Regions from separate parts of the Actinomadura sp. NPDC049753 genome, predicted to be linked through region 1. Evidence: riboswitches for the same ligand, from Rfam matches in the RefSeq annotation. Region 1 holds a riboswitch; each other region holds the start of a gene.
The links. A riboswitch is a leader RNA that binds a small molecule or an ion and turns the genes downstream of it on or off. The one in region 1 is predicted to bind cyclic di-AMP.
Positions count from the first base shown of each region.

Region 2: it holds a riboswitch for cyclic di-AMP, as region 1 does, so the genes downstream of both, AB0K37_RS06355 (CHAP domain-containing protein) here and AB0K37_RS33595 (NlpC/P60 family protein) in region 1, are expected to answer to the same signal.
Region 3: it holds a riboswitch for cyclic di-AMP, as region 1 does, so the genes downstream of both, AB0K37_RS32515 (NlpC/P60 family protein) here and AB0K37_RS33595 (NlpC/P60 family protein) in region 1, are expected to answer to the same signal.

Region 1 is NZ_JBFARL010000194.1:1,287-10,875, forward strand. It holds gene AB0K37_RS33565 (hypothetical protein) at 1-146, shown strand, start outside; gene AB0K37_RS33570 (bifunctional lytic transglycosylase/C40 family peptidase) at 143-1,201, shown strand; gene AB0K37_RS33575 (MarR family transcriptional regulator) at 1,215-1,718, opposite strand; gene AB0K37_RS33580 (amidohydrolase family protein) at 1,780-3,066, shown strand; gene AB0K37_RS33585 (Mut7-C RNAse domain-containing protein) at 3,108-3,878, shown strand; gene AB0K37_RS33590 ((deoxy)nucleoside triphosphate pyrophosphohydrolase) at 3,907-4,293, shown strand; gene AB0K37_RS33595 (NlpC/P60 family protein) at 4,812-5,828, opposite strand; cyclic di-AMP (ydaO/yuaA leader) riboswitch at 5,836-5,967, opposite strand; gene typA (translational GTPase TypA) at 6,159-8,012, shown strand; gene AB0K37_RS33605 (FHA domain-containing protein) at 8,082-8,474, opposite strand; gene AB0K37_RS33610 (hypothetical protein) at 8,526-9,491, shown strand; gene AB0K37_RS33615 (4Fe-4S single cluster domain-containing protein) at 9,395-9,589, opposite strand, start outside.
Region 2 is NZ_JBFARL010000014.1:37,025-46,613, forward strand. It holds gene AB0K37_RS06335 (bifunctional NAD(P)H-dependent oxidoreductase/GNAT family N-acetyltransferase) at 1-191, opposite strand, end outside; gene AB0K37_RS06340 (MarR family winged helix-turn-helix transcriptional regulator) at 222-710, shown strand; gene AB0K37_RS06345 (haloacid dehalogenase type II) at 807-1,541, opposite strand; gene AB0K37_RS06350 (hypothetical protein) at 1,722-2,447, opposite strand; gene AB0K37_RS06355 (CHAP domain-containing protein) at 2,637-3,326, opposite strand; cyclic di-AMP (ydaO/yuaA leader) riboswitch at 3,341-3,489, opposite strand; gene AB0K37_RS06360 (DsbA family protein) at 3,882-4,520, opposite strand; gene AB0K37_RS06365 (TetR/AcrR family transcriptional regulator) at 4,634-5,233, shown strand; gene AB0K37_RS06370 (alpha/beta hydrolase) at 5,284-6,060, opposite strand; gene AB0K37_RS06375 (FAD-dependent monooxygenase) at 6,160-7,380, opposite strand; gene AB0K37_RS06380 (MFS transporter) at 7,377-8,780, opposite strand; gene AB0K37_RS06385 (hypothetical protein) at 8,894-9,088, shown strand; gene AB0K37_RS06390 (response regulator transcription factor) at 9,221-9,589, opposite strand, start outside.
Region 3 is NZ_JBFARL010000179.1:287-9,875, forward strand. It holds gene AB0K37_RS32495 (Lsr2 family protein) at 217-540, opposite strand; gene AB0K37_RS32500 (RDD family protein) at 1,519-2,142, opposite strand; gene AB0K37_RS32505 (RDD family protein) at 2,150-2,965, opposite strand; gene AB0K37_RS32510 (amino-acid N-acetyltransferase) at 2,971-3,492, opposite strand; cyclic di-AMP (ydaO/yuaA leader) riboswitch at 3,763-3,971, shown strand; gene AB0K37_RS32515 (NlpC/P60 family protein) at 3,975-4,970, shown strand; gene AB0K37_RS32520 (LuxR C-terminal-related transcriptional regulator) at 5,249-5,479, opposite strand; gene AB0K37_RS32525 (LacI family DNA-binding transcriptional regulator) at 5,896-6,990, shown strand; gene AB0K37_RS32530 (cytochrome P450) at 7,046-8,272, shown strand; gene lysX (bifunctional lysylphosphatidylglycerol synthetase/lysine--tRNA ligase LysX) at 8,259-9,589, opposite strand, start outside.

The DNA of each region.
Region 1 (9,589 bases):
TGACCGGCAGGCAGCAGGTCACCAAGAACGGGCGGACGAGCAGCGACAGCAAGCAGTACGCGGTGACCGTGGCGAGGGACGGTGGTTCGCTGAGGGTCTACTCGTTCGAGCCCGCCGACGTGGGACAGGCGGGTGACACGGGATGAGCCCGCGGAGGTTGCTGCTCGTCGGCGCCCTGGGCGTCGCCGCGGTGATGTTCGTGGCGCTGGTCTTCGTCCCGATCCTGTTCGGCGCGAGCCAGTTCCTGTTCGGCGGCGGGATCGGCGGTGGCGGCGGCTGCGTGAACGTCGCCGGCGCCGGCGCGCAGCCCGCGGCGGCGGCCGACGCGAAGTCCGTCCCCGTCGACTACCTGAAGCTGTACCAGGAGGCGGGCAGGAAGTACGGCATCCCCTGGAACGTCCTGGCGGGCGTCGGCAAGGTCGAGACCGACCACGGCCGGTCGACGATGCCGGGCGTGTCCAGCGGGGAGAACTACGCGGGCGCGGGCGGTCCGATGCAGTTCCTCGACGCGACGTTCAAGGCGTTCGCGGTGGACGGCGACAAGGACGGCAAGAAGGACCGCTACGACCCGGCGGACGCCATCCCGACGGCCGCCGCCTACCTCAAGCACAACGGCGCCCCGGAGCGCATGCGCACCGCGATCTTCCAGTACAACCACTCGTGGGACTACGTGGACCTCGTCCTCGACTGGGCGAAGCGCTACGTCGGCGGCGAGTTCAAGCCCGTCCAGGCGAACGGGATCAACTGCGAGGACAACGAGCTGCCCGCCAACGTCGGCGCCCTCGTCAAGACGATCATCGCGTTCGCGATGGCGCAGCGCGGCAAGCCCTACGTGTTCGGGGCGAACGGCCCGGACGCCTACGACTGCTCCAGCCTGATCCAGGCCGCCTACCGCCAGGTCGGCCTGAACCTCCCGCGCACGACGTTCGAGCAGTGGCCGTTCGGCGTGAAGATCGCCAAGGGCAAGGAGCAGCCCGGCGACCTGGTGTTCTTCAACTCCGGCCCCGGGACGTCGCCCGACAATCCCGGCCATGTCGGGATGGTGATCGGCGGCGGCAAGATGATCGTGGCGAGCTGCTCGGCGTGCGTGCCCGCGATCGGGGTGAAGACCTACAAGAAGGCGAACTGGATCGGGGTGACGCGCCCGCTCGCGCGGCCGGACTTCAAGAAGAAGGTGTCCGAGCTGGCCGCGCGCCAGTAGCGGCCCGGCGGGGTCAGCGGAACCGGCGCCGGCCCACGACGAGCACGATCTCGCGCAGCGCGTCGGCGGCGGCCCGCACGTCCTCCGGCGGTACCCGGGCCAGCACCTCCTCGTGCGCCACCCCGGACGCGACCAGGGCCTGTTCGGTGACGCGCAGCCCGTCCGCGGTCAGCTGGACGAAGCGGCTGCGGGCGTCGCCCGCGTTGGCCTCGCGCTCCACGTAGCCGGCCTTCTGGAGCCGCTGCAGGACGTTGCTCGTCCCGCCCGAGGTGAGGAACGCCGACCGCGTGAGTTCGCTCGGCCTCAGCCGGTACGGCTCGCCCTCCCGGCGCAGCACGGTCAGCACTTCGAACTCGGCGTAGGTGAGGCCGAGTTCGGCCAGCGGGCCCCGGAGCGCCTGCTGCACCAGCGTGGCGATGCGCCCCGCGCGCTTGCTCAGTTCCAGCATCGCGACGAACGGCTCGGTCAGGCCGTCCCGCCGCCACGCGTCGGCCAGGTCATCGATGTCGTCCCGCACGCCCCGAGCGTACTCGCTCCCGTGATTGCTTTTTGTAAAGCTAACTCGTAAGCTTTCATGCATGGCAAATTCTCTGCTGCTCACGAACGGCCTCGTCATCGACACCGCACCCGAACCGACCGTGCTGGGAACCGCCGACGTGCTCGTCGAGGACGGCCGCATCGCCGCGGTCGGCCCGGACCTGGCCGCGCCGGACGGCGCCGAGACCATGGACGCGACCGGCCGCATCGTCATGCCGGGCTTCGTCGACACCCACCGGCACACCTGGCAGGCCGGGATCCGCGCGGCCCTGCCGGACGGCACGCTCCACGCCTACCTGCAGCGCGTCCTCGGCGAACTGGCGCCCCGGTACCGGCCGGGCGACGTGTTCGCCGGGACGCTCGCCGGCTCCCTGGAGTGCCTCGACTCCGGGATCACGACGCTGGTCGACTGGTCGCACATCCAGCTCAGCGAAGGCCACACCGAGGCGAACATCGCGGCGCTGCGGGCGTCCGGCATCAGGGCGGTGTTCGGGTACTGCTACGGCGGCGACGGCGGCCTCGACGCGCTCGCCGCCGAGACCGGCCGCGTCCACCGCGAGCACTTCGGGTCCGGCGGCCCGGTCACGATGGCGATGGCGGCGCTCGGCCCCGAGATCGCGGGCGACGAGCGCGCCCTCGCCGAGTGGCGGACGGCCCGCGACCTCGGGCTGCCGGTCACCGCGCACCTGGGCGGCCACGGCCCCGAGAGCGCCGCGCGCGGCCTGGCGTTCCTCGACGCCCACGGGCTGATGGGCCACCCGGCCATGTACGTGCACGCCAACTTCTACACCGACGAGGAGCTGAAGCGGATCGCCGGAAGCGGCGGGACGGTGTCCGCCGCCCCCGCCATCGAGGCGGCGCTGGACATCGGCGCCCCGCCCACCGGACGCGCCCGCGCCGCGGGCGTCCCGACCGGGCTCGGCGCCGACACGGTCGTCTCCGGTCCCGGCGACATGTTCAGCATCATGCGCGCCGCCTACGTCCTCGAACGGGGGCGCCCGGACGGCGCCGGCCTCGGCTTCACCACCGCAGACGCCCTGCGGACGGCCACGATCGAGGGCGCCGAGGTCGCGGGGCTCGCGGACGTCACCGGATCGCTGACCCCCGGCAAGCAGGCCGACCTGCTCGTCCTGCGCACCGACACCTTCGGCCTCGCGGCGGCGCACGACCCCGTCGCGGCCGTGGTCCTGTCGGCGGACACGCGCAACGTCGACACCGTCCTGGTCGGCGGACGCGTGGTCAAGCGCGGGGGAGTGCTGGTCGGCTACGACGTCCCCGCCCTCCTGGCGTCCCTGGCCGACTCCGCCGCGCACGTGACCGCTGCCTGAACCCGGGAGAATCGTCGGCCGCGCGTGGCATGCTGATCGGCGTGGAGTCCGAGATAACGATCCGCGTCGCCGACGAGCTGCTGATGTTCCTGCCCGCCACCCGGCGGGAGTCCCCGGCGCGGGTCCCCTGCGACGGGACCTCGACGCTGGGGCACCTCGTGGAGTCGCTGGGCGTCCCCCTGCCCGAGGCGGGCCCGATGACCGCCGACGGCGAGCCCGCCGGCCCCGCCACCCGCCCCGGAGCCGGGGCCGAGGTCCGCGTGGCCGCGGTCCCGCGCCCCCAGCCCGTGCCGCTGGACCCGGGCCAGGTCGCCCCGCGCTTCCTCCTGGACGTGCACCTCGGCACGCTGGCCCGGCGCATGCGCCTGCTCGGCCTCGACACCGCCTACCACAACGACATGGACGACCCGGCGCTCGTCGTCCAGGCCAACGAGGAGCGCCGCGTCCTGCTCACGCAGGACCGCGGCCTCCTGCGCCGCCGCGCGCTGTGGTTCGGCGCCTACGTCCGCGGCTCGCGCCCCGACGACCAGCTCCGCGACCTGCTCGACCGCTTCGCGCCCGTCCTGCGCCCGTGGACGCGCTGCACCGCCTGCAACGGCGAGCTCGTCCCGGTCGACAAGCAGGAGATCGAGCGCGAGCTGCGGGCGGGCACGCGCCGCAGCTACGACGTGTACGGCCGCTGCGCGGTCTGCGGGCAGGTCTACTGGCGCGGGGCGCACGGCGACCACCTGGAGGAGATCGTCCGCGACGCGACGCGGCTGGTCGACTCCCTCAGGCGGAACGGAACCGGACGGACCGGCGCCGCGGTCTGATCACGAACACGGAGAGGAGCTGGTCGCGATCGATCTCGTGGTGGTGGGGGCGGCGATCCTCGCGGAGGGGCGGCTGCTGGCCGCCCAGCGCGCCGAGCCGCCGCACATGGCGGGCGGCTGGGAGCTTCCCGGCGGCAAGGTCGACCCCGGAGAGTCGGACGAGGACGCCCTGGTGCGCGAGTGCCACGAGGAACTCGCCGTGAAAGTCCGCCTGGGCCGCCGAGTGGGCGGCGACTGGCGCCTCAGCGAACGCGCCGTCCTCCGCGTCTGGACGGCCGAGCTAGCGGAAGGCGAGCCGCAAGCCCTGGAGCACCTGGAACTCCGCTGGCTGGCACCCTCAGAGCTCCACGACGTCGACTGGCTCCCCGGCGACCGCCCGGTAGTAGACCTCCTGGCCACCGAAGGCCTCACCTAGCCAACCCGGGCTCGGGCCACCGTCCCCAGCGACCAGCTCGGAGCGAAGCGCAGAGCGTGCCGACCTCCGACGATCGCCCGCACTGCCCCCGACGGAGGCCCTCAGAAAGCGACGGTGGACCGCCGGAGTGTCCACGCACTCGCGGGCCCCTGCGCAGCACCTACTGCCGCGCCGCCCAAGCCCGCCCGCACGCCCGCAGCAACGACGTGGGAAGCGCCTCTAGCCGACGGCAGAAGCCCTCCACTGCGACAACCTCAGCCATCACAGCAACCCCGCAACGTCCTGAGGGCACGAGGAGGAAGCACGTCGATACGACGACAGAACCGTCCAGTGCGACAACCTCAGCCCCCGCCGCAACCCCGCCGCGACCTCAAGGTTGCGATCGCGTCCGAAGGCAGGTTCGAGCTTGCGAGAACCTGATCGCGCAGCGAGCCGCCAGGCGAGACGGAGCGATGCCAGCGATCGCCCCGCTTTTTTCGACGATGGAGGGCCGCCAGGCCCGAAGGAGGAGAAAGAAGCTAAGAAATACGGTTCGCGCCTGCGAAGTCGGAGCGGTCGGAGAGCTTGGAGATCTTGACCACGTCGCCGGTCTGGGGGGCGTGGAGGTACTTGCCGTCACTCAGGTAGATGCCCATGTGGTGCAGGTTGCTGCCGAAGTACACCAGGTCGCCGGAGCGGAGGGCGCCGCGGGAGACCTTCGTTCCCATGGCGAACAGGTCGCCGGTGTAGTGCGGGAGGCCGGGCTTGCCGACCTGGGCGTAGGCCCAGACGACGAGGCCTGAGCAGTCGAAGCTGCTCGGTCCGGCGGCGGCCCACACGTACGGGGAGCCGAGCTTGGTGAGCGCCTTGCGGGCCATCTTGGCGGGCAGGTCGGAGCCCTTCACGGTGGCGCTGAGGCCGGTGCGCGGGTCGCTCGCGTGGGTGGTGGTCAGCTTGTCGAGGCGCTTCATCACCTCGGAGACCTTGGCCTTGGCGGCCTCGCGCGCCTGCTTGGCGTCGTCCCAGGCCTTCTTGACCTGGGCGGTCTTCGCCTTGGCGGTGCGCTCCGCGGCGTCGGCCTGGTCGATCTGCTTCTTCAGGGCGAGGACGGCGGTGGCCTGGCTCTGCGCCAGGTAGGCGCGGTCGGACAGCCCCTCGGCGGAGGCGCCGGAGCCGAAGAGGACGTCGGGGCCGCCGGCCATGTAGTTCGCGGCGGCCAGGCTGCCGAGCTTCTGGCGGGCGGGCTCGGCGAGGGCGCGCAGCCGCTCGGCCTCCCGGGTGGCGTCCCGCTCGGCCTTGCGGGCCTTGTTGAACTCGACGCGGGCCTTGTTGAACTTCTCCGTGAGGATCTCGGCCTCTTCGTTGAGCGCGTCGAGGCTCTTGCGCAGGCCCTTCTCCGTCGTCGGCGTGGGGCTCGGCGCCGAGGGCGCGGAGGCTGGCCGGAACGGCTGGGCGGCGTGGGCGAGGTCCGGCGCGGTGGCGCCGAGGCCGATCAGGAGCAGGGTGGCGGTGGCGGTGGGCAGAACGCGACGCCGCCGGGGGGAATCCGGAGCCAAGCCGGTGTTCTCCTCTCCTCGTACGCCTACCGGGTTAGCTGACGGGTTCGGGCCAGGAGTCGCCCTACGACGAGCGTCGATTCACCCCGAGGGTGGTGGGTCCCCGGTTCTCCCGCGGGAGATTCGGCGTTCCGGCCGCAGTCCCCTGGGGGCGGGACTCCGGACGACCGGATCTCGGGCAGATTACAAAGGATGCGCAAAGTTGGCCAATCGAGGTCCGTGTGAGCGGTGGGGCGAACGACTCGGAGTGGGTGGTACGCACGGCCAAGTAGAATGGGTACGGCCGCACGTCTGCGGCGACTCCCGAACTCTCACGCAAGGCGAACCCGCATGCCCATCTCCACGCGCGACGACCTCCGTAACGTCGCGATCGTCGCCCACGTCGACCATGGCAAGACGACGCTGGTCGACGCCATGCTCTGGCAGTCCGGGGCCTTCCGCGAGAACCAGGACGTCGACGACCGCGTGCTCGACTCCAACGACCTGGAGCGCGAGAAGGGGATCACGATCCTCGCGAAGAACACCGCGGTCCTGCACAACGGTCTGACGATCAACATCATCGACACCCCGGGGCACGCCGACTTCGGCGGCGAGGTCGAGCGCGGCCTGTCCATGGTGGACGGCGTCGTCCTGCTGGTCGACGCCAGCGAGGGCCCGCTCCCGCAGACCCGCTTCGTGCTGCGCAAGGCGCTCGCCGCGCGGCTGCCGGTGATCCTGGTCGTGAACAAGACCGACCGCCCCGACGCGCGCATCGACGAGGTCGTGGACGAGACCTACGAGCTGTTCATGGACCTCGACGCCGACGAGGAGCAGATCGACTTCCCGATCGTGTACGCGTCCGGCCGCGCCGGGCGGGCCTCGCTCGACAAGCCCGCCGACGGCGCCATGCCCGGCAGCGACGACCTGGAGCCGCTGTTCAAGGTCATCACCGAGACGATCCCCGCGCCGTCCTACGACCCCGACGCGCCGCTCCAGGCGCACGTGACGAACCTGGACGCGTCCAGCTACCTCGGCCGGATCGCGCTGTGCCGGGTGCACGCCGGCACGATCAAGAAGGGCCAGCAGGTCGCCTGGTGCCGGCATGACGGCAGCGTCGACCGGGTGAAGATCACCGAGCTGATGATGACGGAGGCGCTCACCCGCAAGCCCGCGGACGAGGCCGGGCCCGGCGACATCATCGCCATCGCCGGCATCCCCGACATCATGATCGGCGACACCATCGCCGACCCGGACGACCCGCGCCCGCTGCCGCTGATCACGGTGGACGAGCCCGCGATCTCCATGACGATCGGCACCAACACCGGGCCGATGGCGGGCCGCGAGAAGGGCACCAAGGTCACCGCCCGGATGGTCAAGGACCGGCTCGACCGCGAGCTCGTCGGCAACGTGTCGATCCGGGTGCTGCCGACCGAGCGCCCCGACGCCTGGGAGGTGCAGGGCCGCGGAGAGCTGGCCCTGGCGATCCTGGTCGAGAACATGCGCCGCGAGGGTTACGAGCTGACCGTCGGCAAGCCGCAGGTCGTCACGCGTGAGATCGACGGCAAGAAGCACGAGCCGGTCGAGCGGCTCACCGTCGACATCCCCGAGGAGCACCTCGGCGCCGTCACGCAGCTGATGGCGGTCCGCAAGGGCCGCATGGAGCACATGACCAACCACGGGACGGGCTGGATCCGGATGGAGTTCCTCGTCCCGGCCCGCGGCCTGATCGGGTTCCGCACCGAGTTCATGACCGAGACGCGCGGCACCGGCATGGCGCACCACGTCTTCGAGGACTACGAGCCCTGGTTCGGCGAGCTGCGCACCCGTCCGTCCGGCTCGCTCGTGGCCGACCGGGCCGGCGCCGCCACCGCCTACGCGATCACGAACCTCCAGGAGCGCGGGACGTTCTTCGTCGGCCCGACCACCGAGGTGTACGAGGGCATGATCGTCGGGGAGAACTCCCGCGCCGACGACATGGACGTCAACATCACCAAGGAGAAGAAGCTCACGAACATGCGGTCGTCCACCGGCGACGAGCTGGAGCGGCTCACCCCGCCCCGCGTCCTGTCGCTGGAGGAGGCCCTGGAGTTCTGCCGCGAGGACGAGTGCGTCGAGGTCACCCCGACCGCCGTCCGCATCCGCAAGGTGGTGCTGGACGCCAAGGAGCGCGAGCGCACGCGGGCCCGCACCAAGCGCGCCGGCTGAGCACCGAAGCCGAAAGGGGCGGCCCCGCGGTTCCGAGAACCGCGGGGCCGCCCCTTTCGTACGTGCCGCTCAGCTCAGCTGGACGGTGCCCGTGACGTCGGCGGCCAGGCGGAGCTGGTCGCCGTCGCGGAGCGGGGCGTCCACGCCGCGGGGGAGCCGCTCGCCGTTGACGAACGTCCCGTTGGTGGAGCCTTCGTCGCGCACCCAGGCCGTCCCGGACGGGTCGAGCCACACCGTCGAGTGGCGCCGCGACACGTTGTCGTACTGCGTGAACGTGGCCGCCACCGGCGACTGGCCCGCGTCCCGGCCGAGCACCAGGTGCTGGCCGACCGAGACCTTGAGCTCGCCCGTGGGGAACTGGACGCGCAGGACGGGCGTGCCCTTCTGCGGCAGCGGGCGCAGGCACGAGTCGCACTGCGCGGCGCCCGGGTTGGTCAGCACCGCCTCGCAGTACGGGCACATGAACGCCGTGCTGTCGGGTGCGGACGCCCGCTGCTGGCCCTGGTTGTGCTCGTGCGGCAGCAGCGTCGCCTCGCGGCCGTGCGGCAGTTGCGGCGACTGGCCTCCGTGCTGCGGCTGACCCCCGTGCGGAGGCTGGCCTCCGTGCTGAGGCTGCCCGTACTGGGGCTGCCCGTGCTGAGGCTGCCCGTGCTGAGGCTGCCCGTACTGGTGATCGGCCGGACCGGGCTGCGGTGCGCCGTACTGGTCCTGCGGTGCGCCGTACTGGTCCTGTGGGGCGCCGTACTGCTGCTGCGGCTGGTACTGGTCCTGCGGCTGCGGCGCGCCCCACTGGTCCTGGGGCTGCTGCGGCGCGCCCCACGGGTCAGCGGGGGGCTGCTGCTGTTGCGGCTGCCCGTACTGCTGCTGGCCGTGCTGGGGCTGGCCCTGCTGCGGCTGCCCGTACTGGGGCTGCCCCTGCTGGCCCTGACCGTGCTGCCCCTGACCGTGCTGGTCATGGGACTGCTGGGGCATGGGCGGACCCCATGCGTCCGGCTGCTGCTGCTGCGGCTGTGGCGCGCCCCATTGGTCCTGGGGCTGCTGCGGCGCGCCCCACGGGTCAGCGGGGGGCTGCTGCTGTTGCGGCTGCCCGTACTGCTGCTGGCCGTGCTGGGGCTGGCCGTACTGCGGCTGCCCGTGCTGGGGCTGGCCGTGCTGGCCCTGCCCGTGCTGAGGCTGCCCGTACTGGTGGTCGGCCGGGCCAGGCTGCGGGGCGCCGTACTGCTGGCCCCCCTGCTGCGGCCCCGGCGGCGGGGGTATCCGCTGCGGTTCGTACCCGCCCGGGCCCTGCTGGTGAGCGCCGCCACCGGCGCGCGCCAGGTTGGCCCCGCAGCTCATGCAGAGCAGATCGCCCGGCTGGAACGGTTCGTCGCAGACCGGACAGTTCAAGGTCGCCATGACACATCCCCCGAGCGCACCCCGGCGCGGTCGAGCCGCGACGTGAGGTGCTCCATGTCACCTCTTCGCGGGATCCCGATGTAGTACACCCGCTTTCCCTCCGGCCCTTCGTCCACGGACACCTGTACTCGGGGCCCTCTTCCTTCAGTGTCACCAATCGCTTCAGTGTCACCGACGCCGGC
Region 2 (9,589 bases), on a different contig from region 1:
GACGACGGATGGTCCTCCTCGTCGAGGAACGGGAGGTCGAGGTCGGAGAGGGCCAGCGGCACCAGCTCGGCGCCGAGTTCGGCGGCGCGGGGCGTGATCGTCTCGGTCAGCCATGCCCCCACCGCGGGGCCGAGGGCGCCGGGGCGGGTGCTGCACACCAGAACGAGGAGGCGCACCTGTTTCGTTGACATGTAAATGAACTTAGGCGATAGGTTGTTTACATGTCAAAGAGACCGTCGGACGAGCCCGTGCGCTGGCTGACCCCGGACGAGGAACGGGCGTGGCGGGCCTTCCGCCGCATGGTGATCGCCGTCCAGACCGGCACCGCCCGCGACCTCTCCCAGGTCGGCCTCTCCGAGCCCGACTACGAGGTGCTCAGCACGCTGTCGGAACGGCCGGACCACGCCGGCACCCTGCATGAGCAGGCCGCGAAGATGGGCTGGTCGCGCAGCCGGCTCTCCCGGCACGCCACCCGCATGGAGGCGCGCGGCCTCATCCGCCGCGCACCCGACCCGGCCGACGGAAGGGGCTGCCTCCTGGTCCTCACCGAACACGGCCTGGACACCCTGACGGACGCCGCCCCCGCCCACCTGGAATCAGTGCGCCACCACTTCATCGACCGCCTGGCACCGGAAGACCTCACCGCCCTGGAACACATCGCCGGGAAGGTGGAGGCCCCAGACGAGGCGCACCGACCACCTAGGTCCTGACGTCGCCTCGGCGGCGGTGCGAGCACTGCTGATCACGTGAGGGTCGCGGTCGGTGCGGCTGCCCCCTGGTTGGACGGTCGCTCTCACCGTCCCTCCCTAGGTCCGCGGACCGGCCTCCAGTAGATCGGCGAGCTCACCGAACCCGCGCACGACCAGGTCGCTTTCCACGTCGTCCGCCCGGTCGGCGGTGAGAGAGGGCCCCTTCTCCAGTGGACGCTCCAGGAAGGCGGCGGCGAGCCCGGCTCCCCTGGCGCCGTCGATGTCCCACTTGTGCGCGGCGACCATCAGCACCTCCGCCGGTTCCACGTCCAGCAGCCGCACTGCTGTCAGGTACGCCTCCGGCTCGGGCTTGTACGTGCGGGCGAGCTCCGCTGACAGGACGCAGTCGAACGGCAGCCCCGCCCCCTTGATCAGGTGCGTCAGCAGGGCGAACCCGCCGTTGGACAGCGCCGCCACCACATACCTCTCCCGCAGCCGTGCCAGGCCGTCCACCGAGTCGTCCCACGCGGGCAGGCGATGCCAGGCCCGGACGAGCCGCCGCCGCGCGGTCTCGTCGAAGGCGTCCGCAACGCCGTGCAGCTCCAGCAGCTCGTCGAGCGACTCCCGGTGCAGCGTGTCGAGGTACGCCCACTCCCGTTCCCCGCTGCTGACCCGCTGCATGGACGGGAGGTACCGCTCGCGCCAATCGTCGGCGAAGGCCTCGCTCTCCAACGCGACACCGCGCTCCGCAGCGATCACTGCCACCTGGCCGGCGACCCCTGTCCGCCAGTCGACGGTCGTCCCGAAGATGTCGCAGGCCACTACCCGGATCGCCCTAACGTCGAAGCCCATTGGTACTCCCTCGCCCAAGAGCGCCCGGATGGTGCCCTACCCCAGTCCTAACATGCCGTCCTGGGCGGCCGGTTTTAGCAGCGCCTCACATCTCCCCCGGACGTGACAGACCCCGCTCTCGCCCGAGGACGGGAGCGGGGTCTGTGGTGAGGCTAGGAGGGGGTCACCTGGACGGACTGATCAGCCGAGGGGCTTCGGGGCGCCCTTCTTGCCGGCGCCGTGGCCCCAGGACAGGATCTCGTACTTGACGCCCTTCAGGTGGCCCGCCGAGGTACCCGTGTTGTACTTGCTCTTCGGCTTCTTGCCGTCGACCAGGTGGCGGAAGGTGTAGGTGTCGAGGTCGAGCATCACGCCGCGGTGCGACGGCTCGCCCGGCCCGCGGTCCCCGACGAAGCCGGTGACGCTGCGCCCCTTGTAGGTGACCTTCACCTTGGTGTGCAGAGGCCAGCTCGGGCTGGCGAACAGGCCCTTCTGCATCGGCTTGCCGCCCGCCGGGGCGCCCGTGTCGCCGTTCACGCCCGAGCCGTCGTCCCAGAAGTAGGACGCGGTGGTGCTGCCCGCCAGGACGGCGTGGCGCTTCGGAGCGACCTTGCCGGCGGTGTGGCGGGGGACCTTCGCGTCGCGCTTCCCGGTGACCTTCTTCCCGGTGACCTTCTTCCCGGCCACCTGCTGCTCGATCACCTGCTGCCCGGTGACCTGATGGCCGGTGACCTGCCGCCCCGTGGCCTTGTGCCCGGTGACCTGCTGCCCCATGGCCTTCTGCCCGGTGACCTGCTGCGCGGTGACCTTGTGCGCCGTCGGCTCGTCCGCCGCGGCCTCATGGGCGGTCCCGGCCGCCACGCCCGCGACCAGCATGCCCGCGAGGGCGGTACCGATGAGGGCCTTGTCGAGGACTCGCTGCTGCATGTTCATCCTTTGCTCGGTGGTCCGGGCGCCGGGTCACGCCTTCGGCGTAAGGCCCGCCGTTCGGGCATGACGGATCCGGCGCACGGCACGTGGGCGTGCTCGCGACGTGGGTGTGATTGCGCGGGGGAGGGAGAAGGGGGGAAGCACCACTGGACGGTGCGGGGCGAGGGGCCGCTGAGCGGCCCCGGCTTACCGGTACTGGGGGTAGCCGTAGCCGGCGACGGTGGACGTGTCGCGGACCTTCTTCTTCACCGCGTCACCGGTGTTGCCCTCGATGGTGTTGATGGTGCCGTCGTGGTTGTCCTTGACGACGATTCCGACGTGCTCGACACCCTTGATGCCGCCGCCGTTCCAGGCGAAGAAGACCACGGCGCCGGGCTTCGGGGTCTGGCCGAAGCGGCCGGTCTTCTTGAACCACTTGGCGTGGCTGACGGTGTAGGCGTCGGCGCCCATGCCCTTGGTGCCGGTGTGCTGGCCCAGCCAGGACACGAACATGTCGCACCAAGACTGGCCCTTGTAGACCGAGGCGCTCTTGGAACCGATGCGGTGGGCGTTCTGCTCGCCCAGGGGCGAGCCGACGTACCAGTCGTTGAACTTGCTGTTGCCCGAGGCGTCCTCGTGGGTGCCGACCTGCGTGCGGGCGAGCTTGATGACGTCCTGCGCGGAGGCGCCGGCGTTGGCGCTCTGGCCTGCGGTCTTGGCGCCGTTGGTGCCGGCCTGGGGCGCGGCGGCGACCTGCACGGTGTTCGCGGGCTTGGTGTCCGCCTGGGCGGACGGGGCCAGGGAGGCGAGGCCGAACGCGCTCGCCAGGGAGAGGACGGCTCCGGCGGCGACGCGGGTGCCCATGCGCTTGGTCAGGTCGAAGGTACGAGCGGTCATGCGAAGGTTCTCCTGAGGTCTTCCAGTCCGCCTACCGGGTTAGCTGTCGGGTTCGGGCATGGAAGTAGCCCTACCGCGGCCCCGCGCATGGCGGGAGTGCGGATTCACCCCGGTGTTTCGGTGGGTCCCCGGCTCCGCTGGCCGTGATCGGCGCTCTGCGGACTCGGCGGCGGACGTGCCTTGATCGGCCGTCCTGATGATCAGGGACTCGACGCGCCCTTCATGATCTGGTCGGGCGCTCCGGACGGGCTTCCCCGTCGGTCACACACCCACAACAGGTTCAAGCGGGCCCATATTTCGTCAAGCACACCCCAAAGACCCTGCTGACCTGTAAAGCCTCCCCAAAACTCCCTCAACGTAGGGGCTGCGGTCCAGTCAAACCGAACCAAGATTTTTTGTCCGCCCCTCCCCCCAGAGGAAGACGATCACACCCGAGCGCTCCCCCGTTGCCTTTAATTCGTGTGTATTACATGGCCAGTCGCCTTGAAGGTACGGATCTGAGCTGACCGAGCGCCGACCGCCGAGCGCGGAGGCAGATCACGGAACTCTTCCACCTCATAGTCGCGCCGGAGCAGAACTCGGGTGAGCGTTCCTGCTGGAGCGTCGGCGCGGCGAGTCGGCCCTCATCAACTCACTCCTCAGCGTGGCGAGCGACACGGCTCCGACGAGGACCGTCCCGTCCGGAAACCGGAAGACCGGCACTCGCGGGTCGGACGCGCGAGCGGATCGCGCCGGTTCCGCGCGGGGCCGCTCGCCGTCTTTCCCGCCGTCCCACCTGACGCCGGCCGCGGACGCCAAGCCCCGCAGCACGTTCGCGTCGCCGAGGTCCAGACCGTCACTGAAGTAGGCGCGGTACAGGCGGGCGGTCATGTCCTCGGCGGCGCCGTGCGCGGCCGCCAGCGCGATGAGCCGGTGGGCGTCGGCGGTGGGGGCGGGCACGATCCGGTCAAGGTTCACCGCCAGGCCGTCGGCCGCCGCCGCCCGCGCAACCTGCTCGACCCGCGCGGCGGGCACGAGATGGAGATGTCCACGGCTCGGCGGCGGTTCCTCTGGCGAGACCGCGGTCCGGTACGGCCTGAAGACGACCTCCAGTTCGCCGCCACCCGCACGGTGCTCCTCGGCGGCCCGCTGGAAGCGGACGTAGCCGAGCGCCGACCAGACGCAGGCGATGTCGTGGGTGAACTCAACTTTCATGGGTTCGTCCTTCAATGGCGGCACGGATCGTTCCGTGCCGCCTCAGCATGCCCGCCGCCGTTCCCCTCGTCAATACGGAACGTTCCGTGCCGCCTGAAGGCTATGCTGTCCTCATGTCACCCAGACGTCCTGAGCGCCGAAGTGAAGAGGCCGCCAACGCCGTCATCAAGGCCGCCATGGACCTCTGCGAGGAGGTCGGGTACCGCAAGGTCAGCATCGAGGGCATCGCCGCCCGCGCCGGCGTCGGAAAGAACACGATCTACCGCTGGTGGCCGTCCAAGGCCGCCGTGCTGCTGGACGGCCTCCTGTCCACATGGAAGATGGACGCGACCTTCCCCGACACCGGGGACTTCGTCGCAGATATCAAGGCACAGATGGCGGCGGCCTCTCGCATCCTCGGCGACCCGCACGTCTTCCCGCACTACCGCGCACTGATCGGCGAAGCCCAACACGACCCGGACCTCCACCAGGCCTTGTGGGACAACTTCATCGGTCACCTGGCGGGCGCCGCCGCCGAACGCATCCGGGCAGCGCAGCGCAAAGGCCAGGTCCGTTCCGACGCCGACCCGGTCCTCGTCACCGAACTGCTCTACGGCGCCGCCTACTACCGGCGGCTGCTCACCCCCCGCATGGCCGACGCCGAGCACATCAGCGCCATCGTCGACCTCGCAATGACCGGCCTCGCCCCATCGGCCGGCACACCCGCTCAGTAGCAGGCCCCATTAGTTCCGGCCGCCCTCGCACATGCCGCCTGCGCAGGCGCTCACGGTTTGTGCGCGGTGGTGAGGAAGTCCAGGACGAGGGGGCTGGCGTGGGTGCGGTACTCCTCGAAGTAGGCATGCCGCGCATCGGGGATCAGGTGTAGCCGGGCGTCGGGGATGCGGTCAGCGAGCAGGGGTGCGTTGGCGGTGGGGTTGAGCAAATCGTCGCTTCCGTGGACGACCAGGGTGGGGGCGCTGATGTCCGGCAGGAGGTCCCAGGCGTTGTGCCGGTTGCTCGCCACGAGGTGGCGGCGCCGGGCATGGGCAGGCATGCGAGGGTCGCCGAGGGTGTGGTGCGGGCCGGGATGGGAGGCCAGCCATCGAGGGGTGTACATCAGCTCCAGCAGGGCCTGCCGCGCGGCTTCGGGCTGAGGTTGCGCCAAGGCTCGGCGGACGTCGTTACCGCGTTCGACGCTGTGCGGGCCACCCGGTGAAGTGCAGCCGAGAACCAGAGCTCCAACCCGGTGCGGATGGCGGGCCGCGATCTGCTGGGCCACTCGTCCGCCCATGGACGTGCCGTAGACGTCCGCCCGGTCGATGCCGAGTTCGTCGAGGACGGCGATCACGTCCTGGGCGAACTGTTCGGTGCTGTAGGGGCTGTCGGGCTTGTCGCTGTCACCCGTGCCGCGATAGTCGAGCGTGAGGGTGCTGCGAGCGGGATGGAAGTCGGCACGAACCGCATCCCACCAGTGGTGGTCGTTGGCCTGGCCCGCCAGCAGGACCAGCGGCGCCCCCTGGCCCTGGAGCTGGTAGGCGATGCGGGTTCCGTCCGGTGCCATGGCGTACGTCATCGACTCCCTCACTCCCGTGCCGTCAGGCAGAGTACCCGCGTGCCCCGGACGGTGGTCATGCTGAGTCCCGCGGGTGGTTGAGCGGGCTCACCTCATGGGCGTGAATTCGGGCAAAGTGAGGGCCGAATGGGCAGGTCGTCCGCCTGCGGCGGGCATGGCGCTGAGTCCGCGCAGCCTCTCGTTCCGCTCGTCCAGGGCCTGGGCGGTGGTCGGGAACAGTGCGGCACCGCCCTCCCCGACCAGCCCCTGGTTCAGAGTCACGAACTCACGGGTGTCGCGTTCGTAAGCGGCGAAGCCCGCGGCGTGGTCCCGATCGGCCAGGGAACCGGCGAGCATGTACGCGCCGACGAGCGCGAGGCTGGTGCCCTGCCCGGTCAGGAAAGAGGGTGCGTATGCGGCGTCTCCGACCAGCGCGCCCCTGCCGCTGGACCAGCGGGGCATCCGGATCTGGCCGACTCCGTCGAAGAACAGGTCGTCCGCGTCGCCCATCGCGGCCAGCATGCCCGGGACCTCCCATCCCGCGTCGGCGAAGACCGCGGCGACCAGTTCCCGTTGGGCGTCCGGGTCCGTCAACGCGCCGGACGGCGGTTCCGGCCGAGCGAAGTTCAGGAACGCGTGCACTTCGTCGTCGTCCCCCACGGCGTAGAGCGCCGCGGCCCTGCCCGGCGTATTCCACATGACGGTCTCGTGGGAGAGCCCGAAAGTGTTGCGCATGGTGAACACGGCGAAGCAGTAGCCGAGGTACCGGTGGAACCGTTCTTCGGGGCCGAACAGCACCTCCCGGGTGCGCGAGTGCGTGCCGTCCGCACCGAACACCATGTCGAACGTACGCGTGCCGCCCCCGCGGAAAGTGACGTCGACTCCGGGGCCGGACTGATCGAGGCTGTCGATGGAGTCGTCGAACACGAACTCCACGTCGTCACGGACCGCCGTGTACAGAGCGTCGGTCAGATCACCGCGCCGCACCTCCAGGTCCCGTTCCGCGACGCCGCCGGTGACGGTGTGCGGGTCGATTGAGGCCACCTCGCCGCCGTCCCCGTCGAGGAAGGTCAGCCGCCGCGAGTCGACGTGCGCGTCCCGCAGGCGCGGCAGGATCCCCATCCGCCGGACGACCTCCAGTGCGGTGCCGCGCACGTCGACGGGATAGCCGCCGCTGCGAAGCATGCCCGCCTTCTCCACCACCGTGACGGCGTGGCCGTGGCGGTTCAGCCAGAACGCGAGGGCGGGCCCCGCGATGCCGCCCCCCGAGATCAGGACCTTGCGCTTCGGCGCGGTACGGGCGCCCGTCATCAGGTCAGAACGGTTCATGCCTTGGTTCCTTTGCTCATGGTGCGGACGGCGAACAGGGACAGCGCCGTGACGGCGCCGGCGATGGCGAAGCCGATGACGAAGGCCGATTCGGCCGGGACGTCCGACCCGGAAGGGGTTCCGGCGGTGAGGAAGGCGCCGCTGACCTGGGCGCCCGCGGCGAAGCCGATCACGCGCGTCACCAGGACCAGGCTGGTGGCCGTTCCGGTGTCGCCGTGCTCGACGGAGGTGGCCGTCCGGACGACCATCGCCGTGATGCAGACGCCGCTGGCCAGGGCGATCAGCGCCTTGCCCACGACGAGGTGCCAGACCTCGGTGTGCAGGAGCGCCAGGCCGACCAGCGTGGCCGCCATGACGCCGATTCCGGCGGTGACCACCGCACCCGCGCCGAAGCGCCGCACCGCGACCCCGCCGAGCGGCCCGCTGATCGCCGCCGTGACGGCGCCGGGCAGCAGGTACCGCCCGATGTCGGTGGAGCCGGCCCCGAAGCCGTACCCGTCGCCGGCGACCGCGAGCAGTTGCGGAACGAGGTACATCGACACCGCCGTGCCCACGCAGACGGCGAACGTGATCACGTACGAGCTCCATATCGGAGGCTTCGCGAGCAGGCGCAGATCGACCATCGGTGAGGCCGTACGACGCTCGACGGCCGTCCATCCGGCAATGAAGGCGGCGAGGACCAGGACGAGCGCGCCGAGCGCGAGCGGCCGCGAGCCGACGTCGGGCGCCACCGAGAGCCCGAGCATGAGCGTCAGCAGGACGCCGCTCAGCAGGACCAGGCCGGGCCAGTCGATCCGGGCGCCCGGACGGGCCGGCGGGTCGTCCGGCATCAGCAGGTGGACGAACAGGGTCGCCACGACGATCGCGAACGTCGGTATCGCGAACATCCAGTGCCGGGACAGCCCTTCCGCGATGGGCCCGGCGACCAGCGTCCCGAGCATGCCGCCGCCCACGAACAGCCCGCTGACCACCCCGATGGCCACCTGCGACTCCCCCGCCGGGAGGTGCTTGCGCACCAGGATGAACGAGAGCGGCATCGCGCCGACCATCGCGCCCTGCAGTACCTGCCCGAGCAGCAGCACCGGCAGGTTCGGCGCCAGCGAGGACACCAGGCCACCGGCCGCGACCACCGCCATCAGCCGGATCATGACGCGCTTGCCGCCGTGGCGGTCACCGAGACTGCCCGCGACGGGCGCGACGAGAGCACCGGTGATGAGCATCGCGATGCTGAGCAGCGCCCCTTGGGCAGGGCTCATCGACAGTTCGCGCTGCAGCAGCGGGAGCGTCGGCGCCACCACCGATTCCAGGGTGCCGGTGGCGGCCGCCAGCATGCCGAGGGCCCAGACGGGGGTCTTTCGTATGCGGACTGGGGGAACGGGGGGAGCCAGGGTTGCGGGCATGGATGTCCATACCTCCTTCGTCGTCGGGAAAGGTCGTTCGGGGCGGGAGCCGGGCGATGCGGCTCCCGCCCGCATGTGCGCTACGGCCGGCGGCGCACTGCAGGAAGGTGGGCTTGCGCGACCCGGACGGGTTCATGACCGGGGTGAACTTGCCGTACGGGGAGGGCGAGATCGACGCCCGCGAGAGCGTGCACGGAGCCCGCGCCGCGACCGCGCCGCCGCCGGACACCGCGCAGTTCGACCGCGAGACCGGGTGCGGAGGCCCGGGCCTCCGGCCTCTCGTCCGCCTTCCGCTTGCCTCTGCGTAGCCGCATCATCCGCCCTTTCGTCGTCTCTCGGACCGAACGGGTGGAGTGTGCGAGGGCGGTTGCGCGCCGGGCGTCATACCCGGGAGCCGATGTGGGGGTGCTACGGCGGTGGGGGGTGGAGGAGGGGGCGTCCTACTCGCCCGGGGTCACCAGCCCCGATTCGTACGCGAAGACCACCGCCTGGGCGCGGTCGCGCAGGTCGAGCTTGGTGAGGACGCGGCTCACGTGCGTCTTCACCGTCTGCTCGGCGAGCACCAGCGTCTCCGCGATCTCCGAGTTGGACATGCCGCGGGCCACCAGGCCGAGGACCTCGGTCTCACGTTCCGTCAGTGCCTTGAGCCGCAGCGCGGGCTTGCCCCGGGCGGGGGGACGCTGCCGGGCGAAGTCCGCGATGAGGCGGCGCGTGACCGAGGGGGCGAGCAGCGCGTCGCCCGAGGCGACGACGCGCACCGCCGCGATGAGGTCGGCCGGCGGCGCGTCCTTCAGCAGGAAGCCGCTCGC
Region 3 (9,589 bases), on a different contig from region 1:
TTTCCGCAGGTCCGTCAAGGCGCGGGCCGAGAGTGCCGAATGGGGGTGGAGTTTCCACCCGCGCGCCCTGTGTACCTCACGGCGGACTCGCCGAACCGCACAGGCGCTACGCCACAAGCGAACGACTCCGCCTCGCGAACGGGGGACGACTCACGGCACTAACGGCGAACGGCCCGCCTCGCGAACGAAGACGGGCCGCAGGCGGTCCGGGCGGGATCAGTTGGCCGCCTCGTACTGCTCGATCACGTGGGCCGGGATGCGGCCGCGCTCATTGACCTTGATGCCGTTGTTCTTGGCCCAGGCGCGGATCTCGGCGCTGCGCTCACGGCTGGACGCACCGCGCTGCCGGCGGCGGCGGTTGACCGTGCCCGCCTTACGGGACTTCTCAACGAACGGCTGCAGCGATTCCCGCAGCTTCGTCGCGTTGGCGCCACTGAGGTCGATCTCGTAGGAGGCGCCGTCGATCGAGAACGCTACGGTCTCGTCCGCCTCGCCACCGTCGAGGTCGTCGACGAGAAGCACTTGAACCTTCTGTGCCATGGGGACAGACCTTTCAGCTTGAGCAAACTCCAATCGAGTGACAAAGATATACCTAGAACTTCGCGGATGACAATTCCACCATCCACCGTGAACCGACACTCGCGCGAAGTCGCCTTGCCGCTCGTTACCGGCTGTAATCGGCCTCGTCGTTTCGGGTGCACACGTCCCTCGGGCCACGGCTGGATCCGGCCCGGCGTCCATGAATTTCCAAGCGGCGGCGACGCGCCCGGGTTTTCAGGCGTGACCGGTGTCACGGGGCGCCGTGCTGACCTGCACTGCCGTCGGCGCATTGGTCCGGGTTTGCAGGCGGCGCCGGCGGCGCGGCGATTAACCTCCCGTATCGCCACTAACCGCGTGCCCGCACTGTAATACGCAGCCGGCCACGGCACCTGATCAACGTCCGGACCGGCGGATGTGGACGAATAACGCCAGAGCGCCCCGCACCGAAATCTGTTGCCGCGGCCGGACGCGAGAAGTCCGCGCCCTGCTCAGGACGCGGATGCGGCGCACCGGGCACCCTCGTCGTGAAATCGGGAGATTTGGACACAATCCCACCGCCGGCCCCAGTTCTTCAGCGCGGCGCCGCGGACCCGAGCGGAGCCGACCTCCGGCTCCACCCCGCCACCGGCATGTCGCACGAAAGGTCCGTTCCAAGGGCGAGGGCTCGCCATCCGAAGTAAGTCCACGGCCACCAACAAGCGGTGTCGTTCCGGTCACCGCAACACCATCGGAGGGAACTGTCAAAGCGGAGGCGACGTCCGGGACGAGACACATCCCACCAGTTTCAGGACCGTAACCGGAACGAGCGGGCATATGCCGCTGACACCTCGGACGTCCGGAAACAGCGGCCATCTCGGCCAAAGCATGTATGGCGCATGCGAGTGGACCAGGGCATGCGTCCGGCCGCGCCCGCGAGTGCGCGGTATCGGACGGGTGTTATCGGACCCCGCGCGCACTCCCGGTGCGGCGGAGAGGCCCTCAGAAGGCCGAGGATTCGGGCCGCGGCCGTTTTACCACGAGGGTGCCTGCGAGCCTGTCATGAACAGCCTGGCGGCGAACGCCCTCGAACACGGCCCCCGCGTTGACGACCCAGAAGACGCTCGCGAGCAGACCGAGTACTGGAATCGGACGCAGCCCGATCGGCACCGAATAGACGGCGGCCCGCAGAACGCAGCGCAGAACGTCCGGACGCGTGGACGCGTCCACGACCTCGGCCCCGCGCGGAGCGGCGGCTTCAGCGGGCTCGGGGGCCGCTACGGGCACGAAACCCGGCACGGACACGGGAAGGGCCGACACGTCACCGAGACCGGCGCCCCCGTCCGCTCCGCCAGTTCCCCCTGGCGCCGCTTCAGGCGCCTCCTGAGCCGTCGCAGCGACCACCTCGATGCCTGCGACGCGCTTGCCGAGCGTCCGCCCCCAAAGGGCGAGCTGGACCGCCTCGTACAGCAGCATGCATCCGGCCACGGCGGACGGGGCGATGACGTCCGCCGTGTGCCCGGACACCAGTTCGCGGACGACGAGAACGACGGGGACTCCGACGACGAGCGTGTCGACTACGCGTGCCAGGAGCCTCTGCCCCGGCTCGGCGAGCGTTGCCGCCATCGTGGCCTTAGCCCGCGTACTCGGAGTACTCGGACTCGTCATATCCGACCCGCTCGTCAATGACGAGCGTGCCGGCGAAGCGATCGTGCAGCGACTGGTGCAGCGGCTGGTCCCAGATAGCCCACAGGTAGGCCATCAGCGCGCCTGCCCAGACCAGCACCATCCCGTACGCGGCGTAGTCCCACACCATCACCGCCAAGACGAGGAAGAAGAAAACCCCGAGCTGGTAGCCGACATGGGTGATCCCGGCACGCCACACAGCCTGCGTTGTGGTGATCGGGGTGCCCGCAGGCCTTGCCTGAACGACCCCCAAGCTCAGAACGCGCTTCCCCAGCGTCCGTCCCCACATGGACAACTGCACGGCCTCATAGATGAACGGCAGCACAGACAGGACACAGAAGAGGGTGAAGATGATGGGCCAGTTCCACACACCGCCCTCGTCCTCCGTCTTGCTGCCCGGCTTGCCCAGACCGAACGCGCCGATCGTCACCGGCAGGACGAGAGCGAACCCGAAGACCGCGACGAGCGCGTTGTCGATGATTCGCGCGCCCGCCCTACGGTGAATGGGCGCGAGTGCCACGTCACCGCCGCCGTCGTAGGAACCGCCGCCGTCGTAGGAGCTGTAGTCCTCGTAGGCGGGCTGCTGGTTCCACTGCTGCTGTTGCGGCTGCCATTGCTGCTGGGACTGCTGGTCCCACTGCTGCTGCGAAGACGGCTGCTGTGGTTGCTGCCACTGAGAACCTTGGTACGGAGGGGGCGGGCCGTAGGAACCCTGCCCCTGCTGGGGCTGGTAAGGCCGCCCGCGGTGGGGGGTATCGCTCATTCGGGTCAGTCCTCCAGGCGAAGCAACATCCGGGTGTTGCCCAACGTATTCGGCTTGACCCGGTCGAGGTCCAAGAACTCTGCCACGCCTTCGTCGTAGGAGCGGAGAAGTTCCTCGTACACCTCTGGCGACACCGGAGTCCCCAGGATCTGCTGGAAGCCGTGGCGAGCGAAGAACTCCACCTCGAAGGTAAGGCAGAACACCCGGCGGACGCCGAGTTCTCGCGCGTTCTCCAGGAGGCGGGTCACGATGCGGTGCCCGATACCCCGTCCGCCGCATCCCTTGTCCACGGCGACCGAGCGGACCTCCGCGAGGTCCTCCCACATGACGTGGAGGGCGCCGCAGCCGATGACCGGCCCTGGCGTCCCGTGCTGGACGTCCTCGGCGACCCAGAACTCCTGGACGTCCTCGTACAGCTTGACCGTCGTCTTCTTCAGCAGGCGACGCCCCGACCCCGCGTACAGGTCGACGAGCCTGCGGATCTCCTGGACGTCGGCGGTACGTGCACGCCGGATCACGACTTCCACAAATAGGCGAGATTATCGAACGCCGCGGCCCACCAGGGCACGCCCTCCCGCCCTCCCGCGCCGAGCACCGCGCGCCAGTGACTAGATAAAAGGGCCTAGGCACTGTCCGGGGCCGTCCGAGACGCGGGCCAGAACACAGCGTGCGGGATGCGCCCCACCGGTGCTCCCCTCCTTCACCGCGCCGCGTGACCTGCGAATTCGCATGTTCTGGTTGGCATCCAATGCGGGGTCCGTTAGTGTCCTGCGCTGACGTCGGCCCACCGCAGGACGGAGGCCGATCCGCCGAGTCCCCCGGGTCGCAACCAGCTGCCCGAGGAGCCGGGGACCCACTTTCGGAGCGTTTCAGGGAGATCTCCCTGAGCGACCGAATGCGAGGGGTGAATCCGCGACAGCGGGCGATCGGTTCGCTCGCGGACGCGGACGGGCTGCTCCGGCCCCAACCCGTCAGCTAACCCGGTAGGCGGCTGAGGAGAGGAGTATTCGTGAAGCGATCGCGGCATGCTTCCCTTTCACGCTTCCGTGGGCGCGCGACCATCGTGGTGGGCGCGCTCGCCGTCGTTTCGGCCGCCCCGCACGCGATCGCCCCGCACGCGATCGCCGTCGCGCACGCCGACCCCGAACCCTCCGCCAAGGAGCTGAGGACGAAGGCGCTCAAGCTCGCCGACCAGCTGGAGCAGCTCACCGAGCAGTACAACGGGCTCAAGGTCAGGCTCGCGCAGTCGCAGCGCGCCGCCAAGGTCGCCACGGAGAACGCCAAGCGTCAGGAGAAGACGCTGGAGACTCTCCGCCAGAAGGTCGGATCCCTCGCGGCGACGAGCTACATGCAGGGCGGCTCCGACCCCACGGTGTCGTTCGTCGCCTCCCAGGACCCCCAGTCCGTCCTCGACCAGGCCGCGACCCTCCACTACTTCGCCAAGCAGGACAGCACCCAGGTGCTCGGGCTGATGCAGGCCATGCAGTCCGCTCAGCGGGCCCGCAAGTCGGCCGAGGCCCGCGCCAAGCAGGTGAAGGACCTGAAGACGCAGCTCGACTCGCAGCGCACGAAGATCACCGACGCCTACGAGAAGATCCGCGGCAAGCTCGTCGACAAGGACCCGACCCAGCTCGCCAAGCTCCCCGTCATCGGCACCGGCAAGGCCGCGCAGGCGCTCCGGTACGCGATGAGCAAGATCGGCCGCCCGTACGTGTGGGGCGCCGCCGGCCCGACCACCTTCGACTGCTCCGGCCTCACGATGTGGGCCTACAAGCAGGTCGGCATCAACCTGCCGCACTACACCGGCAGCCAGTGGAACGCCGGAACGCACGTGTCGCGCAGCGAGCTCCAGCCGGGCGACCTCGTCTTCTTCTACGCCGACCTGCACCACATGGGGATCTACGTCGGCGGGGGCAAGATGCTGCACGCCCCGCATACCGGCGACGTCGTGAAGATCGCCTCCATGGACGGACGCCCCTTCGCCGGCGGCGTCCGCGTCGCCTAGAACACCGCCGCCGCGCCGGACGGGCACCGGCCGAGCCGGCCGGGCCGGCCATCGCATGGCGTGCCGGCCGAAGGCCCGTTGTGGGAGTGAAGCCTGCCGGAGATCAGGGCGGGTCAGGTGGCCTGTCAGGCCCGAACGCCGTCCGCGGCGACGCCTTCTGCAGGGACCTACCTGCCAGGGCGCGGGCGCCGCCGCTGCGGGGGCGGACGGAATTCGGATCAACCGCCGTTTCTCCGGATGACGCTCGCCGTCCCCTGGCGAGCGTCGGGGGTGCCTCGCTAGATGAGCTGCCTCCGGGCCGCCCACACCACGGCCTCGATAGGGGTGTTGACCTCCAGCCGGTCGCAGATCGTCCGCAGCCGGCGCCGCAAGGTCCGAGCGCTCAGTTCCAGCTTGCGTGCCGCCACATCGGCGGTGACACCGCTGGCGATCTGGGCGAGCAGCCGGATCTCTTCCTCGCTCAGCCCGAAATCGTCGGTGCCACGACGTGCGAGTGTGGCTGTTTCCACTCCGTCCTCCCTCGTCCGTGGTGATGACCGCGGGGATGCAGCCGTCCGCTGCACAGGCACGGGTTGGGCCTCGATCTGTACGCGCGTTGGGTTGCCGGGTCCGGACCCTTCCGGACTTAGATCATCGGGTTCCTTTTCTGTCTCGCGCGCTTGGCCGGAGGTGGCCGCATGGCCGATTGCGGGGGTGTACGGGGGAACTCCGGGTGACGATTCACTCGTTGGCCTGCCGAGAAAGACGGGATGTGATCGCCAGCCATCCGCCCGTCCCCTCTCGCCGAACCCACCGGTCCTCGCAGTGAACGAAGATCGTGAATCGTTTCAAGCTACGCTTCGGCTCGGAACGCTAGGCGGCCGGATCCGGCCCGTCAAGCGCCGGTCAAGAGCGCTGCGTGCCCGATCGCTCACCATGTGTGACCGTGCATTCGGCGCCCCGCCATGCCAAACTCCACTACCTGGGAAAACGCCCATGGAGCGGGACGAGGAGCGAGTTGCCACAGACCAGTATTCGTGAGGTCGCGAGGCGTGCTGGAGTCTCAGTTGGGACCGTTTCGAATGTCCTAAACCGGCCAGATCTCGTGGCCGAAGCTACCCGTGACCGCGTCCGCGCCGCGATCGAGGAGCTCGGATTCGTCCGCAACGAGTCCGCGCGCCGGCTCCGCACGGGCCCCGAGCGGACCGCGGGCGAGTTCGGCGACCAACCGCGCCGGGCGTTCGGCGTCCTCGTCGAGGACCTCGCCAACCCCTATGCGACCGACGTCGCCCGGGGCGCCGAGGCGGCGCTCAACGCGGCCGGCCACGACGCCCTGTGGCTGTCCAGCGACCACTCCCCCCGCAAGGAGCGCCGCCTGCTGGAGCTGCTCGCCGACCAGCGGGCCGCCGGGGCCCTGGTCATCCCGGTCGGGATCGGCCCCCGCGACATCTCCCGGCTGCGCGCCGCGGGCATGAGCGTGGTGCTGATCGATCGGGACGCCGCCGACGTGTGCTCCGCCCGGGTCGACCACGTGGCGGGCGGCGAGGCCGCCGCCGCGTACCTGCTCGGCATCGGACGCGATCGCATCGCGTTCGTGACCGGGATCCCCGAACCGCAGCCCTGCGTGGAACGCCGCGACGGAGCCGCCCGCACGATCGTCGAGGCGGGCCTCGGCAAGCCCCCGGTCCTGGTCAAGGACGCCCTGAGCCCCACGGAGGGGCAGGCCGCGGCGCACCAGATCATGGCCATGTCCCCGGTGCCCGACGGCGTCTTCTGCGCCAACGACCTGCTCGCGATCGGCCTGATCAACGAGCTGACCCGGCTCGGCGTCCGCGTCCCCGAGGACGTCGCCGTGATCGGTTACGACGACATCGAGCTCGCGGCGAGCGCCGCCGTGCCGCTCACCACCGTCCGCCAGCCGCGCCGCGCGCTCGGCTGGGAGGCCGCCGAGCTGGCGATGGCCGAGATCGGCGAAGGCAAGTCCCACCAGCACCGCCAGGTCGTCCAGCGGCCCGACCTGGTGGTACGAGAAAGCGCTTAGCGTCCCGCGGCCGGCGCTGTTGACATCACGTCCAGAAGTCGGGTCCGCTGGAGGCATGGAGGACAGGACGGGCCAGGCGGTGCAGGCCGGGGCGACCGCGATACTCGGCTTCGATCCGGGCGACCCGGCGTTCCGCGCCGATCCCTACGCCCATTACCGGACGCTCCGGGCCGGCGGTCCGGCCCTGCGCCGGACGGACGCCGGTCTGCGCGTCACCGCGTCCCACGCGCTGTGCGAGCGGGTCCTGCGCGATCCGCGGTTCGGGCACCGTCCGTCGGGCGGCCGCATGTGGCGCGAGATGCCGGCGCGGCACCGGTCGTTCCTGACCATGGACCCGCCCGACCACACGCGGCTGCGCCGGCTCGTCAGCAAGGCCTTCACACCCCGCCTCGTGGAGCGGCTGCGGCCCCGGGTCGAGGAGCTCGTCGACGCGCTGCTGCGTCCCCTCTCCGGCGAGGTCGACCTGATCGCGGCGCTGGCCTACCCGCTGCCCGTCATCGTGATCAGCGAGATGCTCGGCGTCCCCGCCGAGGACCGCGACCTGTTCAAGGGCTGGTCGGACAGCCTCGCGCGCGGTCTGGACCCGGACTTCCTGCTGCCGGAGGCCGAGATCGCCCAGCGGGACGCGGCGCGCGACGAGTTCGCGGAGTACTTCCGGGTGCTGGCCGCGAAGCGCCGGGCCGAGCCGCGCGACGACCTTTTGAGCGCCCTCGTGGGGGTTTCCGACGGTGGAGACGTCCTGTCGGAGCAGGAACTGCTGGCGACGTGCATCCTGCTGCTCGTCGCGGGCCACGAGACGACGGTGAACCTCATCGGGAACGGCGCGCTGGCGCTGCTCCGCGATCCCGCCCAGTTGCGGCTGTTTCGAGAGCGGCCGGACAACGCGCGGGCCGCGGTGGAGGAGCTGCTGCGCTTCGACCCGCCGGTGCAGCTGACCCTGCGGTCCGCGTTGGAGGACGTCGACCTGAACGGCGCCCTCGTCGAGCGCGGGAAGCTCGTCCTGCTGCTGACGGGAGCCGCCAACCGGGACCCGGAGGTCTTCGACGACCCCGACCGGCTGGACCTGCTCCGCTACGCCGAGGGACGCGACACGCCGAAGCACCTGTCGTTCGGGCACGGCGCGCACTTCTGCCTCGGCGCGCCGCTGGCGCGGCTGGAGGGCCGCGTCGCGCTCGGCAAGCTGTTCGAGCGCGACGTGGCCCTCGCCGCCGGCGACCTCGTCTACCGCGACAACCTCGTGCTGCGGGGGCTGCGCGACCTTCCGGTCGTCATTCGGGCTTGACCAGTGGGAACAGGATCGTGTCGCGGATCCCCTTGCCGGTGAACGCCATGATCATGCGGTCGATGCCGGCGCCCATCCCGCCCGTGGGGGGCATCGCGTACTCCAGGGCGCGCAGGAAGTCCTCGTCCAGCTGCATGGCCTCGGGGTCGCCGCCCGCGGCGAGCAGCGACTGCTCGGTGAGGCGGCGGCGCTGCTCGATCGGGTCGACCAGCTCGGAGTAGGCGGTGCCGAGCTCCGTGCCGAACCCGATGAGGTCCCACTTCTCGGTGAGCAGCGGCTCCTCGCGGTGCTGGCGGGTCAGCGGGGACGTCTCGACCGGGTAGTCCATGACGAACGTCGGCTGGACGAGGGTGTGCTCGACCAACTCCTCGAAGAGCTCCTGGACGAGCTTGCCCTGCCCCCACTTGGGGTCCCAGGAGATGTCGCGGGCGTCCGCGAGCTTGCGCACGGACTCGATCGGCGTGTGCGGCGTGATCTCCTCGCCGAGCGCCTTCGACACCGCCCCGTACAGGGTGATCCGCGGCCACTCCGCGAGACCGAGGTCGATCTCGACGCCGTCATGGACGACCACGGTGGTGTCGAGGGCGGCGACGACCGCCTTCTGGTACATCCGCTGGGTCAGGTCGGCCATGTCGTTGTAGTCGAGGTAGGTCCCGTAGGCCTCGATCATCGTGAACTCGGGATTGTGCGTGGAGTCCGCGCCCTCGTTGCGGAAGTTGCGGTTGATCTCGAAGACCTTCTCGATCCCGCCGACGACGAGCCGCTTGAGGTACAGCTCGATCGCGATGCGCAGGTAGAGGTCCATGTCGTAGGCGTTGATGTGCGTCTTGAACGGGCGCGCCGCGGCCCCGCCGTGGATCGGCTGGAGCATGGGCGTCTCGACCTCGAGGTAGCCCTCCTCGTGCCAGAAGTCGCGGACCGCGCGGACGGTCGCGCTGCGCAGCCGCGCCATCCGCCGCGCCTCGTCGTTGACGATCAGGTCGACGTAGCGCTGCCGGACCCGCGCCTCAGGGTCGGTCAGGCCGGCGTGCTTCTCCGGCAGCGGCCGCAGGCACTTGGAGGTGATCGCGAACCGGTCCGCCATGATCGACAGCTCGCCGCGGCGGGAGGTGATGATCTCGCCCTCCACGCCGACGTGGTCGCCGAGGTCCACCTCGCGCTTCCAGAAGTCGAGCTGCTCCTGCCCGACCTTGGCCAGCGACAGCATGATCTGGATGTCGCCGCCGGCGTCCCGGATGGTGGCGAAGCACAGCTTCCCGGTGTTGCGGATCAGCATGACGCGACCGGTGACGCCGGCCTTCTCGCCCGTCTCGGTGC